DNA from 3 places in the Rhodosalinus sp. 5P4 genome. Region 1 is predicted to be linked to each of the others. Evidence: riboswitches for the same ligand, from Rfam matches in the RefSeq annotation. Region 1 holds a riboswitch; each other region holds the start of a gene.
What was found. Region 1 has a riboswitch for cobalamin ahead of AB6A69_RS15665 (MotA/TolQ/ExbB proton channel family protein). Riboswitches for the same ligand answer to the same signal wherever they lie in the genome.
Positions count from the first base shown of each region.

Region 2: linked by a shared signal. The riboswitch ahead of AB6A69_RS00215 (hypothetical protein) and the one ahead of AB6A69_RS15665 (MotA/TolQ/ExbB proton channel family protein) in region 1 are both predicted to bind cobalamin.
Region 3: linked by a shared signal. The riboswitch ahead of AB6A69_RS03495 (TonB-dependent receptor plug domain-containing protein) and the one ahead of AB6A69_RS15665 (MotA/TolQ/ExbB proton channel family protein) in region 1 are both predicted to bind cobalamin.

Region 1 is NZ_JBGFSJ010000009.1:84,921-90,605, forward strand. Features, by position in the region: gene AB6A69_RS15655 (valine--tRNA ligase) at 1-2,107, shown strand, start outside; gene AB6A69_RS15660 (sulfotransferase family protein) at 2,112-2,894, opposite strand; cobalamin riboswitch at 2,997-3,203, shown strand; gene AB6A69_RS15665 (MotA/TolQ/ExbB proton channel family protein) at 3,337-3,993, shown strand; gene AB6A69_RS15670 (ExbD/TolR family protein) at 3,993-4,370, shown strand; gene AB6A69_RS15675 (ExbD/TolR family protein) at 4,376-4,759, shown strand; gene AB6A69_RS15680 (TonB family protein) at 4,756-5,685, shown strand, end outside.
Region 2 is NZ_JBGFSJ010000001.1:40,410-46,094, reverse strand. Features, by position in the region: gene rsmH (16S rRNA (cytosine(1402)-N(4))-methyltransferase RsmH) at 1-663, opposite strand, end outside; gene mraZ (division/cell wall cluster transcriptional repressor MraZ) at 667-1,185, opposite strand; gene AB6A69_RS00215 (hypothetical protein) at 2,299-2,583, opposite strand; cobalamin riboswitch at 2,735-2,938, opposite strand; gene AB6A69_RS00210 (ATP-dependent helicase) at 3,008-5,347, opposite strand; gene AB6A69_RS00205 (alpha-hydroxy acid oxidase) at 5,461-5,685, shown strand, end outside.
Region 3 is NZ_JBGFSJ010000002.1:122,280-127,964, reverse strand. Features, by position in the region: gene AB6A69_RS03515 (glutamine synthetase family protein) at 1-613, opposite strand, end outside; gene AB6A69_RS03510 (Rieske 2Fe-2S domain-containing protein) at 610-1,932, opposite strand; gene AB6A69_RS03505 (helix-turn-helix domain-containing protein) at 2,051-2,821, shown strand; gene AB6A69_RS03500 (hypothetical protein) at 2,818-3,171, opposite strand; cobalamin riboswitch at 3,359-3,579, shown strand; gene AB6A69_RS03495 (TonB-dependent receptor plug domain-containing protein) at 3,719-5,590, shown strand; gene AB6A69_RS03490 (ABC transporter substrate-binding protein) at 5,565-5,685, shown strand, end outside.

The DNA of each region.
Region 1 (5,685 bases):
CGACGACCGGCGCTACGCCCATCTCGTGGGCAAGGAGGCGATCCTGCCGCTGGTGGGCCGGCGGCTGCGGATCGTCGCGGACGACTACGCCGATCCCGAGAAGGGCACCGGCGCGGTGAAGATGACGCCCGCGCATGATTTCAACGACTGGGCGGTGGGCCAGCGGACCGGCCTTCGGGCGATCAACGTGATGACGCCGCGCGCGGGCATGTGGCTGCGCGACAACCCGGACTTCGCCGAGGGCTGCGACGCGGACGGGCTCGCGCGCGTGATCGAGGCGCTCGACGGGCTCGACCGCTACGAGGCGCGCGACTGGATCGTGCGCACCGCCGAGGAGGAGGGCTGGCTCGACGGCATCGACGCCGACCGGCACATGGTGCCCCACGGCGACCGCTCCAAGGTGGCGATCGAGCCCTACCTCACCGACCAGTGGTTCGTGGACGCCGAAAAGATCGTGGGCCCCGCGATCGACGCGGTGCGCGACGGGCGCACCACGATCCTGCCCGAGGCCGACCGCAAGGTCTATTTCCACTGGTTGGAGAACATCGAGCCCTGGTGCATCTCGCGCCAGCTCTGGTGGGGCCACCAGATCCCGGTCTGGTACGGGCCGGACCGCGACGACCCGGCCGGCGGCCCGCGCGAATTCTGCGCCGCCACCGAGGCCGAGGCGTTCGACCTCGCGCGGGAATATTACGGGCCCGGGCCCGAGATCCGCTTCGGCGGCCAGGGCGCGGAATGGGGCGGCCTGCGCGAGGCCGCGGGCGACGGCGTGGCGCGCTTCGCCGAGGTCACGCTGGCGCGCGAGACCGACGTGCTCGACACCTGGTTCTCCTCGGGGCTCTGGCCCATCGGCACGCTGGGCTGGCCCGAGGACACGCCGGAGCTTCGCCGCTATTTCCCGACAGACGTGCTCATCACTGGCTTCGACATCATCTTCTTCTGGGTCGCCCGGATGATGATGATGCAATACGCCGTGGTGGGGGAACGCCCCTTCGACACCGTCTACGTCCACGCCCTCGTCCGTGACGAGAAGGGCAAGAAGATGTCGAAGTCGCTCGGCAACGTGCTCGACCCGCTGGAGCTCATCGAGGAGTACGGCGCCGACGCGGTGCGCTTCACGCTCACCGCCATGGCGGCGATGGGCCGGGACCTGCGCCTCTCGAAGGAGCGGATCGCGGGCTACCGGAACTTCGGCACCAAGCTCTGGAACGCCGCGCGCTTCGCCGAGATGAACGGCGCGGTGGGCGGCGGCGCCGACGTCCCCGCGGCCACCGCCGCCGTCAACCGCTGGATCCTCGGAGAGACCGGCCGCGTGCGCGAGAAGGTGGACGCCGCGCTCGACGCCTTCCGCTTCAACGAGGCGGCGGACGCGCTCTACGGCTTCGTCTGGGGCAAGGTCTGCGACTGGTACGTGGAATTCTCCAAGCCGCTCCTGCAGGGCGAGGACGAGGAGCTTCGGGCCGAGACGCAGGCGGTGATGGCCTGGGTGATCGACCAGTGCCTCATCCTTCTGCATCCGATCATGCCCTTCCTCACCGAGGAGCTCTGGGGCACGCTGGCCGAGCGGTCGAAGATGCTCGTTCACGCCGACTGGCCCGGCTACACCGCCGCGGAGCTTGCGGACGAGGCCGCCGACCGGGAGATGGGCTGGGTCGTCTCCGTCATCGAGGAGGTGCGCAGCGCGCGGGCGCAGATGCACGTCCCCGCGGGGCTCTACGTGCCGATGCTCGCCACCGAGATCGGCGAGACCGGCCGCGCCGCCTGGGGCCGGAACGAGGCGCTGATCAAGCGGCTCGCCCGGATCGAGAGCCTCGAGGAGGTCGACGGCTTCCCGAAGGGCACGGTCACCGTGGCCGTGGAGGGCGCGAGCCTCGGCCTGCCGCTCGCCGGCGTCATCGACGTCGCCGAGGAGAAGGCGCGGCTCGAGAAGACGCTCGGCAAGCTCGAGAAGGAGATGGGCGGGCTTTCGGGGCGGCTTTCCAACCCGAAATTCGTCGAAAGCGCCCCCGAGGAGGTGGTGGACGAAACCCGCGCGACCCTCGCCCTGAAAGAGGACGAGGCGCAGCGCCTGCGCGCGGCGCTCGAACGTCTGGCCGAGATCGGCTGACGGATCAGGCCGCGCCCGGAAGATCCGGGGCGTAGCCCAGGGCATCGAAATCCGCCGCAAAGAGCCGCGCCACGATCCGGCGCGTCTCGTCGTCGTAGTGGCGGGCGATGAGCTTCGACGCCCCGGTCGGGCGCGGCCCCACCCGCGCCGGGAACTCCGGCGCCACGCCGAAGATCCGCCCCATGATTTCCTCGGCGGCCTCGCCCAGCCTTTCCTGCCGGTAGATCCGGTCGAACCAGCCCGGCACCTCGCAAAGCAGCTCCGTCTGCGGCACCCAGTGCACGTCGTCCCGCAGCCCGACCGCGTCCAGATAGCGACAGAACTCGCCGAAGCTCGGTTCTTCCCGCTGAACCGGGGCGCCGCGCCATTTCTCGAAGGTGCGCGCCTGCTGTTTTCCCGCGGCGATCTTGTCCAGATACGCCGAAAGCGTGCGCGAATAGGGGTTCCGCACGATCGCGAACTTGAAGATCTCGTGCTCGACACGGGCGGCCTCGCCCGATGACAGTCGCCGCGGCGTCGGGAAATAGCTCTTCGGCCGTTCGGGCGCAGGCTCGCCCGCGGCGTCTGCCGAGGCCCTGGCGAGCATCCAGGTCATGAGCGAGTTCGCGGTCTTGGGGATCCGGTTGTAAAGAAACCCGTCCCGCAGCGAAACGGCGACCCGACTCTCGACCTCCGAAGGCAGAAGCGGTCCGCGATAGGTGTGCTGCCGGAAGAACGGGTAGAGACGCTGCGCTTGTCCCTGGAACGCCCTCGTCAGACGTATCTTCGCGCTCCGGCGCTCCAGCATAGGCGGATCTTCCCCACTCCCGGCACGGGTACAGCCCCGCAGGGCGGCGTGCAACTGCGTGGCACGCACGAGGTTCTGCTTTTCCGAAAGCGCGATTCGGCGTAAGGGTCGGGGTGCTCCGGTCCGGGCGTTCGCGCGCCCGGTGAAAATGGGAACGCGGTGCGGCCTGAGGGCCAAACCCGCGACTGCCCCCGCAACTGTAAGCGGCGAGCGGAGCCGGAAGATGCCACTGCGGGCGCGGCCCGCGGGAAGGCCCGGCCGAGCAGCGACCCGCGAGTCAGGAGACCTGCCGGAGCGATCACCCTGTCCGGGCGCGGGGCGCGCCGGGGCGACGGAGCCTTCCGGCGTGGTGAACCCGATCACCGGTCCGGGCAGGCCGCCCCTTCCCGGACAAGACACGAAGCGCAGACCGGGCCCGGCCCGGCGGCGGGAGGAGAGGCGCATGGCGGGCAACGCGGCGTTCGGCGGGATCGGCGAGTTCCTCGCCCGTGGCGGCCCGGCGCTCTGGGTCATCGCGGCGCTTTCGGTCCTCACCCTGGCGCTCATTCTCTGGAAACTCTGGCGGCTGGCCCGGCTCGGCGCCTGGGGCGGGGCGCGGGCGCGCGCCGCCGTGGCGCTCTGGACCGAAGGCCGCGCGGCGCAGGCCCGCGCCGAGGCCGCGCGCGGCAGCGGCGTGCGCGCCCGGCTCGCGGCCGCCGCCATGGGCGCGGCGGAGGATCCGGCCATGGCCGAGCCCGCCGCCCGCGAAGAGACGACGCGCATCGCGCGGGCCGAACTCGCCCGGCTCCGGGAAGGGCTGCGCGCGCTCGAACTCATCGCCACCATCGCACCGCTGATCGGGCTTCTGGGCACCGTCCTCGGCATGATCGACGCCTTCCAGGCGCTTCAGGCCAGCGGCGCGCGGGCCGACCCCTCGGTCCTCGCGGGCGGGATCTGGGAGGCGCTCCTGACGACCGCCGCCGGCATGGCGGTGGCGATCCCCGCCGCCGCCGCGCTCACCTGGTTCGAGAGCGTGGCCGAGGCGGTCCAGGGCGAGATGGAAGATCTGGCCACCCGCGTCTTCACGCACCTGCCCCCCCGCGCGGCGGAGGCGGCCTGATGTTCGATTTCGCCGCCGCCCGTCCGCGCCGCCGCCCGAGCCTGACGCCGATGATCGACGTGGTGTTCCTGCTTCTGGTCTTCTTCATGCTGGTGGCGCAGTTCGGGCGCGACGCCGCGCTGCCCCTCGCCACGGCAGGCGGGGGCGCGGGCTGGAGCGGCCCGCCCCGGCTGGTGGAGATCTTCCCCGACCGCGTCACGCTCAACGGCCGCGCCGTGGACGAGACCGGCCTTGCCGCCGCCCTCGCCCCGCTGACCGAGACGCCGGCCGACCCGCTGGTCCTGCGCCCGGTCGCGGGCGCGGACCTGCAGCGCCTCGCCGACGTGGCCGAGACGCTCCGCGCCGCGGGACACAGCCAACTCCTGCTGGTGGAGTAGACGCGATGGAGTTTCCCCGCCCCCCTGCGCGCACCCGTCCCGAGGCCATCGTGCCGATGATCAACGTCGTCTTCCTGCTGCTCATCTTCTTCCTGATGACGGCCGAGATCGCCCCGCCCGCCCCCTTCGACGTGACCCCGCCCCAGGCGGGCGCGGAGACGGGCGCCGAGGCCGGCGCGGTCCTGCACGTCTCGGCGGCCGGGCGGGTGGCCTTCGGCGGCGCGGACGGCGTGGCGGCGTGGGAGGCGCTCGCCGCGCGCGACGCCGGGGCCGGCCCGCTCACCGTTCGTGCGGACGCGACGCTCCCGGCGGCGGAGTTCGCCGCGCTGCTGCGGCGTCTCGCAGAGACGGGCGCGGCAGAGATCGAACTGGCGGTACGGCCGCGATGAAGGGAGGGCTCGAATTCGCCGCCTTCACGGGCGTGGCGCTGGCGCTGCACGTGGGCGCCTTCGCGCAATGGTCGGGCGGCGCGGCGCCCGCCGCCGGCGCGGGCGGTGCGGCCACGGTCTCGCTCGAGGCGGGAGGCGCGGGTCTAACGGCCCTCGTCACGGCCTGGCGCGCCCCGCCCGCCGCCCAGACCGAGGCGGCGATGCCATCCCCGCCCGACCGTCCGGCGCCGCTTTCCGCCGCCCTGCCCCGGCCCGACACCGCGTCCGGGCCGGCGGCGGAGACGCTGCCCCGGACCGCCCCGCAGGCGGCCGCGCCGCCCGCGCCGGACGGCCCCGCGCCGAAGCGGCCCGCCGCGGTCGCCCACCTCCCCGCGCCGCCGCTTGCCGAAGCCCCGGCCCTGCCCCGGCCCGCGCCCGACACCGGCCATGGCGCCGCGCTGCCGAGACGCGAGGCCCCCGAGGCGCCGCGCGCGGCCGCCGCGGCGCCCGCAAGGCCCGCGGCCGAGGCCGCACCCCGCCCGGACACCCGCGCGGCGATCCCGTCCTCGCCACATGCGCCCGGGCTGTCCCGCCGCCCGGCACCGAGACCCGAAACGCTGGAGACCGCACCCGCACGCAGCGCCGCGCGGCCGTCACCCGCACCTGCCGCGCGGCCCGCACCGCCCGAAGCGCCGACCGGTGGCCGCGGCGCCGCGCCCCAGTCCCAGCAGGCCGAAGGCGCGGGCGGCGGCGCAAGCGCGGGCCGGACACGCGCGACGGAACAGGTCGCCCAGGGCGCGTCGGGGCAGAAGCTCGTGGCGCGCTGGGGCGGGCAGATCGTCGCCGCGATCGAACGCCAGAAACGCTACCCATCGGGCACGCGCGCCGCGGGGCGCGTGCGCCTCGCCATCCTGGTGGCCCCCGCCGGCCGCCTCGCCGGGGTTTCG
Region 2 (5,685 bases), on a different contig from region 1:
CAGCTCCCCGAACTCGTCGTTCACGGCGATCCTGAGCGCCTGGAAACTGCGGGTGGCGGGGTGCGCCTGCCCCGGCTTCGCCCGCGGAAGGCAGGATTCGACGACGCGGGCGAGATCGAGCGTCGTCTCGATCGGCGCCTCGGCGCGCGCACGCAGGATGGCGCGGGCGATGCGCCGGCTCGCGCGCTCCTCGCCGTAGAGAAAGAGGATGTCGGCCAGCTCCCTCTCGGAGGCGGCGTTCACGATATCGGCCGCGGTCGGGCCCTCCCGCCCCATGCGCATGTCGAGCGGCCCCTCCTTCTGGAAGGAAAAGCCGCGCTCGGCGCGGTCGAGCTGCATCGACGAGACGCCAAGGTCGAGCACCACGCCGGCGAGGTCGCTGCCGTAATCATCGAGCCTCGAGAAGACGTCCTCGACCATCTCCAGACGGTCGCCATAGGCGCCGGCCCATCCCGCCGCGAGTTCGAAGGCGAGCGGATCGCGATCCATCGCGACGACCTTGTCCGCGCCCGCCTCCAGCAGCGCGCGGGCATAGCCGCCCGCACCGAAGGTGCCGTCGAGCCAGACGCCGCGCACCGGCGCCACGAGATCGAGAAGCGGGCCGAGCAGGACCGGAACATGGGGCGGCGCGGAGCTCGGGGCGGACGCGGCCGGGCAGGTCATGGCCTACGCCCCCGCCGGGCCGCCGGGCTGCGGATCGTCCAGCAGCATCAGCGGGTCGAAATCCTCGGGCAGCTCGTCGAGCCAGGCTTCGGTCCGCGCCAGCTCTTCGGCGTCGTAGGTCTCGGGCTTCCAGATCTGGAACGTGTCGCCGGCGGCGATGAAGAACGCCTCGCCCTCGAGCCCGATCTTCTGGCGCAGCTTCGCCGGCAGGACGAGGCGGCCGGTCTCGTCCACGTTGGTGGGATAGCTCTGGCCGTGGAAGAGGCGTTGCAGCATCTTGCGCTGCATCGAGCCGCGCGGCATCGCGTCGATCTTCTCGTCGACCTCGGCGATCGCCTCCATGGTGTAGCATTCGAGGTAATTGCGGCGGTGGTCGCCGTAGACGATCACCAGTTCGGGGTTGAGCCCATCGGTCCAGTTCGGGTCGGCGGCCTCGAGCACGCGGCGGAACGAGGCCGGGATCGACACCCGGCCCTTCCCGTCCACCTTGTTGCGGCTCTCGCCTCTGAACCTGCGGCCCACTGTCCCTACCGCCCTTTCAACCTTCGCCCCCGAAGGCCCGGCGCCTTACGAAAACGGCGGATCGAGCTGCTGCCAAAGCCCGATCCGCCGCCCTCGTCCCGTCGCCGGGGTGTCCGGTTGCGCGCGCCACCTGGGGGGATGTCTGCTCGCCCGCGCACCGGATCTCTCTTTCACGATGAAAGCGGGGTGCCTGTATGAAACCTGACTTTTTATGGGAGCCTTGTTCGGGGTTCTTTTCCGCCCCTTCGTCCCGTCCCTCATCGTGAGAAAAGGGATGCCATGGGAATTCATGGAAATCAACAAGTTTTTGTGGGACGACAGGCAACCGCAGACGTGTCAGCGCCTTGCATGAGCGGCTTTTGCCATGCTCCCGCGGGACTGAAATACAATATATATGACCGTCTCTGAAAACTGCTCCATATATGGTGCGAATTTCCGGACTCCCTTTTTGGCCCATGATTTCCCACCCGTATCCAGAAAACTGTCGCGTCGCCGAAGATCCGTCGCCCGGCCCGGGCGAATCGCTCGCCGGGCGCGAGTCGGGCGTTCCGGCATTCCGCCGGATGCCATCGACGGGAAATGAGCGGGCGTCGCCGTGCACAGGCCGCCCATCTTCCAGGCAAGCCCGGGCGCAGCGTGGGCAGGCGAGCCCAAGCGTTCACGAAGCGCACAAGGAACGGGCAGAGCTGCCCGGAAAAGGTCAGTATGTCATATGCATTTGCCGCATAGCAGCATTGAGCCGCCGGCTATTGTGCAAGCGCAGCATAAACGTATCTTTGGAAGGAACGCGGCGCAGGCTGACGCCAACACGCAAGGCAGGCGCCCGCAGACATACGGATCAGGAAACCCTCTCCTCCTCCCTGGGTTTTCTGAAAACTGGCGGCGGCATCTCTCCTCCTCCCCGATGCCGCCGCACCTTATACGACGCAGCCCGTCGCCCTCGGGTGCGGGATGCGGACACAGGATCGAAGCGCCCCCTCTCCTCCTCCCTGGGGCCTTCGAAATCGAAACGGCGGCGCCTTCCTCCTCCTCCCGGGCGTCGCCGTTTCTCTTTCCCAAGCTTCGAAAAACGGGATGTCCCGTGATTTCCCGTCGCGGCGCGGCGCCTGCGCGTCAGTGCAGCGCGCGACGGCGTCCGCGCGCCCCGCCCCGGCGAGTCGCGCCCACGACGCTCGGCCGCGTCGCCTGTTCCAGAAACTCCAGGAAGGCCGCCGCGGCGGCGCTGGGCGCCTCGGGCGGGTCGAGCCCGTCGAGCGCCCGGCTCGCCGCCTGCTGCGGGCTGGCGTCCGGCGGCAGGGCAAAAACCCATTCGAGGAACCCGAGCCGCGCGGCCTGCTCGGCCGCGTCGCCCTCTCGCGAGAGCCTTTGCAGCCCGTCCATGATCGCCAGCGCCGTCATTTGCGCCCTGCCCGCCGGCCTGCGCGGCCCGTCCGGTCAACCATCTCTCATCTCCCGGGCCGCGCCCCGCGGCCATTGGAGCGGATGACTGGAAGAGCGGGACAGCACCGCGGCGGCGCCGCACGACGTCCCCGCCCACACCGCCACCCGCGGTTCGACGTCATGCCAGGGCTGGTTTCCGGGCTCGGGGCGGGTGGGGCCGGTGGCCCCGCGCCAGGCGCCTTCCCGGGAGCGGTCCCAGTGGCATTGCCTGTCGCATCCCGCCCTCACCGTTGCGGGGGCAGCGCCGGGGTCTCACCGGCTTCCCAATTCTCCGCGACGCACGCGCCGCGGCACCCTGACACGACCGAGCGTAGCCGATTCCCCGTCAGGCGAAAGCGATTTTCACGCCCGGCCGGACGTTGCGCCGGTCGCGCGGATTGGCTCAGAACGGGACGTCGTCGGCGCCGGTGACGTAGCGGGCGACCACTTTCTTGTCGCCCGCCTTCTCGAAGGCGACCTCGAGCTTGTCGCCCTCGATGCCCTTGATTGTCCCGTAGCCGAACTTCTGGTGGAAAACGCGATCACCCACGCTGTGGGCGCTGACCGCTTCGAGGTCGATCACCTGCCCGCGCGTCTCGCGCGGCTGGCTGACCGGGCGCGCGCCGGCGCGCTCCTGCATCCGGCGCCAGCCGGGAGAGTTGTAGGCGTTGGCCTCGGCCGCGCGGCGCTCGATGCCCGCCGTGGCCGCGGCACCGTAGCCGCCCCCGTAAAGCCCCGGCGGCGTCAGAACCTCGACATGCTCCTCCGGCAGCTCGTCGATGAAGCGCGAGGGCATCTGCGACTGCCACTGGCCGAAGACGCGCCGGTTGCCGGCGAAGGAAATCGTGCAGAGCTCGCCCGCGCGGGTGATGCCGACATAGGCGAGGCGGCGTTCCTCCTCGAGGCCCTTGAGGCCCTGCTCGTCCATGGACCGCTGCGAGGGGAAAAGCCCGTCCTCCCAGCCCGGCAGGAAGACGGCCGGGAACTCCAGCCCCTTGGCGGCATGCAGCGTCATCACCGAGACCTTCTCGCCCTCGGCGCCCGCCTCGTTGTCCATGATGAGGCTCACATGCTCCAGGAAGCCGGTGAGGTTCTCGAACTCCTCGAGCGCCTTGACGAGTTCCTTGAGGTTGTCGAGACGCCCCGGCGCCTCGGGCGTCTTGTCCTTCTGCCACATGCCCGTGTAGCCCGACTCGTCGAGAACGATTTCCGCAAGCTCGACGTGGCTGAGGCCGGGATCGCCCGCCATCCGGCCCCACCTGTCGAGCCCGTCGAGAAGCTTCGCAAGCTCCGCCGCGCCCTTGCCCGAGAGCCCCTTCTCGGCCAGCAGCGCCCGCGCGCCCTCCAGAAGGCTCACGCCCCGGGCCCGCGCCGCGGCGCGGATCTTCTGCTGGGCCTTGTCGCCGAGCCCGCGCTTGGGCGTGTTCACGATCCGCTCGAAGGCCAGATCGTCCGCGGGCGAGACGACGAGCCGGAAATAGGCCATCGCGTCGCGGATCTCCATCCGCTCGTAGAAGCGCGGCCCGCCGATCACGCGGTAGGGCAGGCCGATGGTCAGGAACCGGTCCTCGAAGGCGCGCATCTGGTGGGAGGCGCGCACGAGGATCGCGATCTCGTCGAGCGAGAAGGGCCGCATCCCCCGCGTGCCGCCCTGCATCGCCTCGATCTCCTCGCCGATCCAGCGCGCCTCCTCCTCGCCGTCCCAGTGCCCGATGAGGCGGACCTTCTCGCCCGCCTCGGCCTCGGTCCAGAGCGTCTTGCCGAGCCGCCCCTCGTTGGCGGCGATCACGCCCGACGCGGCGGCGAGAATATGCGGGGTCGAGCGGTAGTTCTGCTCCAGCCGGACGACCTTCGCGCCGGGGAAATCCGTCTCGAAGCGCAGGATGTTGCCCACCTCCGCACCGCGCCAGCCATAGATCGACTGGTCGTCGTCGCCCACGCAGCAGATGTTGTGGTGACCGCCGGCCAGTAGCCGCAGCCAGAGATACTGCGCGACGTTGGTGTCCTGGTACTCGTCCACGAGGATGTAGCGGAACCAGCGGCGGTATCGCTCGAGCACGTCGTCATGGGTCTGGAAGATGGTGACGACATGGAGAAGCAGGTCGCCGAAATCGACCGCGTTCAGCTCCTTCAGGCGGGCCTGGTACTGAGCGTAGAGCTCGACGCCGCGGCGATTGTAGGCACCGGCCTCCGAGGCGGGCACGCGCTCGGGCGTCCAGGCGCGGTTCTTCCAGTGATCGATGATCCCGGCGAGCTGGCGCGCGGGCCAGCGCTTCTCGTCGATCCCCTCGGCCGCGACGAGCTGCTTGAGGAGGCGAAGCTGGTCGTCGGTGTCGAGGATCGTGAACGACGGCTTGAGCCCCGCAAGCTCCGCATGGCGGCGCAGCAGCTTGACGCAGATCGCGTGGAAGGTGCCGAGCCAGGGCACCCCCTCCACCGCGTGGCCGAGAAGGCGCGCCACGCGGTCCTTCATCTCGCGCGCGGCCTTGTTGGTGAAGGTCACGGCCAGGATCTCGTCCGGGCGCGCGCGGCCGGTGTTGAGAAGATGCGCGATGCGCGTGGTCAACGCCTTGGTCTTGCCCGTGCCCGCGCCCGCCAGCATCAGCACGGGCCCGTCGAGCGCCTCCACCGCGGCGCGCTGCGCGGCGTTCAGCTCGTGAAGATAGGGCGCAGGCCGCGCGGCCATGGCACGGGCGGACAGCGAGGCCGCCTCGAAGGCGTCGGCGTCGTCGAAACTGCTCATGGCGCGCAATCTAGCGCAGCCGGCGGCGGGTTTAAAGAATTGTTCGGCGTATGTTCCGCCCGCGGCGCGGGCCGCGCCCGCGTGCTGGACAATCCCCCGCCGCTGACGGAAACATGCTGCCGATGACCCTCGACGCACGCTTCCCCGCCATCTCGGACCTTCGTGCCCGCGCCCGCGCGCGGCTGCCCCGCTTCGTCTGGGAATATCTCGACAGCGCCACCGGCGCGGAGGCCACGCAGGCGCGCAACCGCGCCGCGCTCGACCGGGTCGTGCTGCGTCCCTCCATCCTGCACGGCGAGATCGCGCCGGATCTTTCCGTCGAGCTTCTGGGCCGCCGC
Region 3 (5,685 bases), on a different contig from region 1:
CGGTGAGATACTGGTAGCCTTGGGCAAGAAGCGCCGTCTCGGGCGGGGCGCCGGGCATGCCGGCATCGGCGTGGGCGAGCCGGGCGTCCTCGACCCGGTGGACGTGAAACTCCACCTCGAGCCCGCAGGTCATGCGCAGGCCGTCGGCGGCAAGGCGCGCCACCGACCGCTTGAGGATCGAGCGCGGGCAGAACGGCATCTCGCCGCCATCGGCGTAACGCAGATCGCACAGCATCCAGCCGTTGTGCTGCGACCAGGGCAGGACACGGAAGGTTTCCGGATCGGGCAGCATCAGCATGTCGCCCGCGCCGTTGAGCCGGCCGTCTCCGATGCCGGGGCCGCCCTCCCAGACGGGGAAGACGGTGCGGTGCGACGTGTCCTTCAGCAAGAGCGTGGAGGTCATCGCCACGCCGGAGCGGAAGGCCGAGGCAAGCGCCGCGGCCGCCAGCGCCTTGCCGCGCAGGATGCCGTGCTGGTCCACGAAGGAGAGGCGGACCACCTCGAGCCCGCGGCGCTGCACCTCCTCCAGCACCTCCGCCGCGCGCGCGAGCGCGGCCGCGTCGTAGAGGCCAAGCCGCGCCGTGCGCCCCCCTTCGAGGTCTCCAGCGCTCATTCCGCGGCGAGCGGTGCGGACCAGTCGCAATGGGCGCGGCGATGGGCGTCGGCCTCGCGCCAGAGCGCGTCCCAGCGATCGGTCGGCCCGATGGCGTCGATGGACACCGGCCCCTGCACCCGCTCCGCGCCCGCGCCGCGCAGCGGCAGGTCGTCGATCTCGCCCGCCTCCACCTTGTCGATGGCCGCGCGCAGCATCCGGCGGTAGCGGATGATGGCGACGTCGGTCTTGCCCAGATGCTCCTGCGTGCGATCCTGGATCGCACCCATGCTCTCCACCGCCCACTGGTCGTGCACGTTGATGTCGAGCCCCATGCCCGTGTAGGTCTCGCGCACCTGCTCCTCGGGGTCGTAGCCGTAATTGTTGCGCCGGTTCTTGAGCGGCGCGTAATCGGGTAGCCGGTGCTCCTTCAGGCGCTGCTCGCGCATCAGTTCCCGGTTCACCGGGTCCGTGTAGCTGGTGAACATCGAGAACCAGTAGCAGTGGGTGTCATCCACCGGAACGTGCCACTGGGTGATGGTCATCTCGTTCGAGATCGGGATGCAGATCGCCTCGGGGAAGACCTGGTTGGTCACGCGGACATGGCTGCGCCCGTCCTCCATGTGCCGCAGTGCGACAAGGCGCAGGCCGTGATCGGTCTCCTCGACCCTGATCTCGGGGCGCGGATACTCCCGCAGAAGCTGCGTCATCGGCATGTCGGTCTGCCCTGCCCGGTCGCGGAACTGCTTGCCATAGCTCTCGGCCGGGTCCTCGTCCTGGAGGAAGCGGTGCAGGAAGGAGGCGTGCACCGGGTCGATGCCCACCTCCATCGCCTGCAGCCAGTTGCACTCCCACAGGCCCTTGAAGGCGAAGACGTGGCTTTCGGGCGCGCGGAAGCAGTCGAGATCGGGGAAGGCCGGCGGCTCGCCCGGCCCCATGTAGGCCCAGACGATCCCGTTCTTCTCGACCACCGGGTAGGCGGTGGTGCGGATGTTCCCGGCAAGCGGCGAGCCCTCGGGCTCGCCCGGCGTCTCCACGCACTGGCCGGTCCGGTCGAAATGCCAGCCGTGGAACGGGCAGCGCAGGCCGCCGTCCTCGCGCCGGCCGTAGCAGAGGTCGGCGCCGCGGTGCGGGCAATGCCGCCCGATGAGCCCGAGTTCGCCGGACGTGTCGCGGAACAGCACGAGATCCTCGCCCATCAGCCGCACGGGAATCACCGGGCGCGGCCCGGACAACTCTTCCGAAAGCGCGGCGGGCTGCCAGTAGAGGCGCAGGACAGCCCCTGCGCCGGTACCCTGCTCCACGCGCGTGATCCTGTCGTTGAGTTCCTGGCTGATCATCCGGGCCTCCTTGCCAAGCGTGAATTGGCATTTGCGCGAAAATCGCACTGGCGATACATTATCGGAATGTTGAGTCAGCCGCGCGGGACTGTCAAGCGCGCGAGGGAGGGTCGCGGCGATGGCCGGAACCACAGAGATCTCCACCTCGGACACGTCGCTCACCTTCGCCAAGGGGCTGTGCGTGCTGAAATGCTTCGACGCCGACGCGCAGCAGCTCACCATCCCCGAGATCGCCCGGCGCTGCGGCATCGACCGCGCGGTGGCGCGCCGGCTCGTGCTCACGCTGGTGCGGCTGGGCTATGTCCGGCAGACCGGGCGCAGCTATTCCCTGTCGCCGCGCATTCTCGTCCTGGCGGGCGGGTTCCTGCAGGGGCGCCGCTTCGGCCTTGCGATCCAGCCGGTGCTCGAGGGATTCGCCGCGCAGTGCGGGCAGCCGCTTTCCATGGCGATGCGCGACGGGGAAGACGCGATCTTCCTTGCCCACACGGGCGGCGACGGGCTGGCGCCGCGGCTGGGCTTCACCGTGGGCAGCCGGCTGCCGCTTCTCGCCACCGCGATGGGCCGCGCCCTCGTCGTGCAGGAACCGCCCGAGCGCCGCGCGCAGCTGGTGGCCGAGGCACCGGTCGCGGCCTGGACCGAGAAGACCATCACCGACCGCGCCGCCGTGATGCGCCTCATCGAGGGGGCCGCGCCCAGCGGGATCATGCACTGCGACGGCGAGTTCGAGCCGGGCGTCACCGCCACGGCGATCGGGTTTCGCTGCTCGGGCGGGGAAATCGCCGCGGTCGGCCACTCCGCGGAAGGGTCCTTTTACGAGATGCCGGGATTCCGGCCGCGGATCGAGGCCACGCTGCAGCGTTGCGCCTCGGCGCTCCGGGGGCTTCTCTAGCCGTCCTGCAGGCGCGGCATGTAGGTCGGCTGCAACGCGCCGAGCGCCTCGCGCACCTCGGGGGACGGATCGCCATAGACCGTCATGCGCAACGGACGCACCAGCGCAAACAGCGGGCGCGCGAAACGCCGCGTGAACCCCTGCAAATGCTCGACCACGGCGGTATCGTTCGAAAAGCCCATCAGCAGATGCAGCCGTTCGCCATCCTCCGAAAGATGGACATCGCATTGCAGCGTGCCCGCCTCCTCCTCCCGGGCCTGGTAAAGCAGGTCCTGCGCGATCGCGGCCAGATCGTCGTCCGGCGCGCCGCGCAGTTCGGTCTCGAGCACCCAGCGCAGGTAAAGCGTCATTGCGCACCCCTCCCGCGCCGCGACGGTGCAGCTCGCTTCGGCATCATCCTCGTCATCACCAGGCCCCGAGTTTCCAGTCGGGGCGAGGCATAAGACAGAATCGCTGCCGCGCTAAGCCGAAAAGCGACAGCGCGGCGCCGTGGCCGCCGCCGGGTCGAACGCGCTTGACAACCGCGCCGGGCGGCGGGCACCTTCGCCCTGCTTCGGTTCCGGCGTTTCGGCGTCGGATGAAAAGGGAACGCAGTGAGAACCCGGCTTCGCGCCGGCCCGAATCTGCGGCTGCCCCCGCAACTGTGAGCGGAGAGCGAAGCCGGAACATGCCACTGCGGCGCCTAGGGGCGCGGCGGGAAGGCCCGGCCAAGCGACGACCCGCAAGCCAGGAGACCTGCCGAGGCGATCACCCTGTCCTGGCGCGGGGCGCGCCACGGGCAACGGACCCTTCCGTCGAGGTGACAATCGTTTCGTCGTCCGCGAGGGGCCGGTCATGCCGTCCGTCGCGGGCATTCACCGGCCGTCGGCCCCCGGGCCGCCATGAAGGGACAGATCCATGACCCGCCTTCCACTCTCCGCATCCGCCGCCGTCGCGGCGCTTCTTTCCGCCTCCCAGGCCCTGGCCCAGGAAAGCTTCGATCTTGGGGAGATCGTCGTTTCCGGCGCGCTCGTCCCGCAAGAGGTCAACCGCACCGGCGCCATCGTCGACGTCCTCGACGAAGAGGCGCTCGACGAGGCGCCGCTGACGCTCGAGCGCACGCTCGATCGCATTCCCGGCGTGTCCTTTTCCTCCAACGGCGGCCTCGGCAGCGCCAGCACCGTGCGGATTCGCGGCCTCGGCAGCGCCTATGTCGGCGTGCGCATCGACGGCATCGACGTGAGCGACCCGTCGGCGGTTCAGCTCGGCTTCGACTTCGGCGGCCTGACCAGCGCGGGCCTGCAACGCGTCGAGGTGGTGAGGGGCTCGCAATCGGCGCTTTACGGCTCCGAGGCGATCGCGGGCGTGGTGGACGTGACCACCTTCCGCGCGAGCGAGCCCGGCACCTTCGTCAAGGGCTTCGCCGAGGGCGGCAGTTTCGGCACGGCGCGGGGCTCGGTCGGGGTGGCGACCCGCGGCGAGCGCGGCGCGCTCGCCTTCAACCTCGCGCGCACCGAGACCGACGGTATCTCGGCCCGCGCGGGCGATTCGGAGGACGACGGCTACGAGGAGACGTTCATGTCGCTCTCGGGCGATTACGAGGTGGGCGAGGGTGTCGTGCTCGGGTTTTCCGCCTTCCACCGTGACGCCGAGGCGGAAATCGACAACTTGGTCTTTGACGCCAGCTTCAATCCCATCGTGGACGCCAATGGCAGATATGTCGTTGACCCCATAGGCACGAATCTCTTGGAGCAGACCGGCGCGCGCGTCTTCGCGGAAATCGCGGCCTTCGGTGTGGATCACACCTTCAGCTATTCGACCTTCCGCTCGGAACGCCGCGACCCGGGCGGCGTGATCAAAGCGTTCGACGGCGACCGCGACCAGCTTTCCTATCTCGGCACGACGGAGCTGTCGGGCGGGACCACGCTCAGCTTCGGGCTCGACCGCACCGAGGAGGAGTACGAGACCGATTTCGACGCGGGCTCTTCGGTGACGACCTCGGCGCTGGCCGAGGCGATCTTCCGTCCGCGGGACGACCTCGATGTCGCGGTTTCGCTGCGCTACGACGACAACGACGATTTCGGCGGCAATACCTCCGGGCGCGTCGCGCTCGCCTGGCGCGCGCGGCCGGACACGACGGTCCGCGCCGTGGTCGGCACCGGCTTTCGCGCGCCGTCGCTCTTCGAGCGGTTCAGCGCCGCGGGTGATCCGACCCTGAAGGTCGAGAAAAGCCGCAGCGTGGAGCTTGGCGTCGAGCGGCGCTTCGGCGAGGAGAGCTTCGTGCAGGCGACGGCCTTCTACGCCGAGATCGACGACCTGATCGGCTTCGACGGCGCCGCCACGGCCTGCGGCAGCGGCTTCGGATGCTACAACCAGGTTCCCGGCACCACGGTCAGCAAGGGGCTGGAGATCGAGGGGCGCTACGCCCACACCGACCGCGTGGCCGTCTTCGGCGCCTATACCCTGACGGACGCGGAAACCGACGGCACGCGGCTCGCGCTCGTGCCGCGCCACGACCTCACCCTCGGGGTGGACGTCGATTTCACCGACCGCCTTCGCGGCACCTTCGACGTGCAGCGCGTGGCCGACGTGGAGCCCAGCGCCTTCGCGCCGCCGAACAACGACGTGAGCGACTACACGCTGGCCAACCTGGGCTTTTCCTACGCGGTGACCGACACGGCGGAGGCCTATCTGCGCGTCGAGAACCTCTTCGACGAGGATTACGAGACGGTGGGCGGCTACAACATGCCGGGCCGGGGGATCTATGTCGGGCTGCGCGCGTCGTTCTGATCGGCGGCTCCGGCGCGCCGCGGCGGCGCTCGGGCTCTGGCTCGGGCTGTCCGTCGCGGCGGCGGGCCCGGGCGGCGCGGACGAGGCGCCGCCCG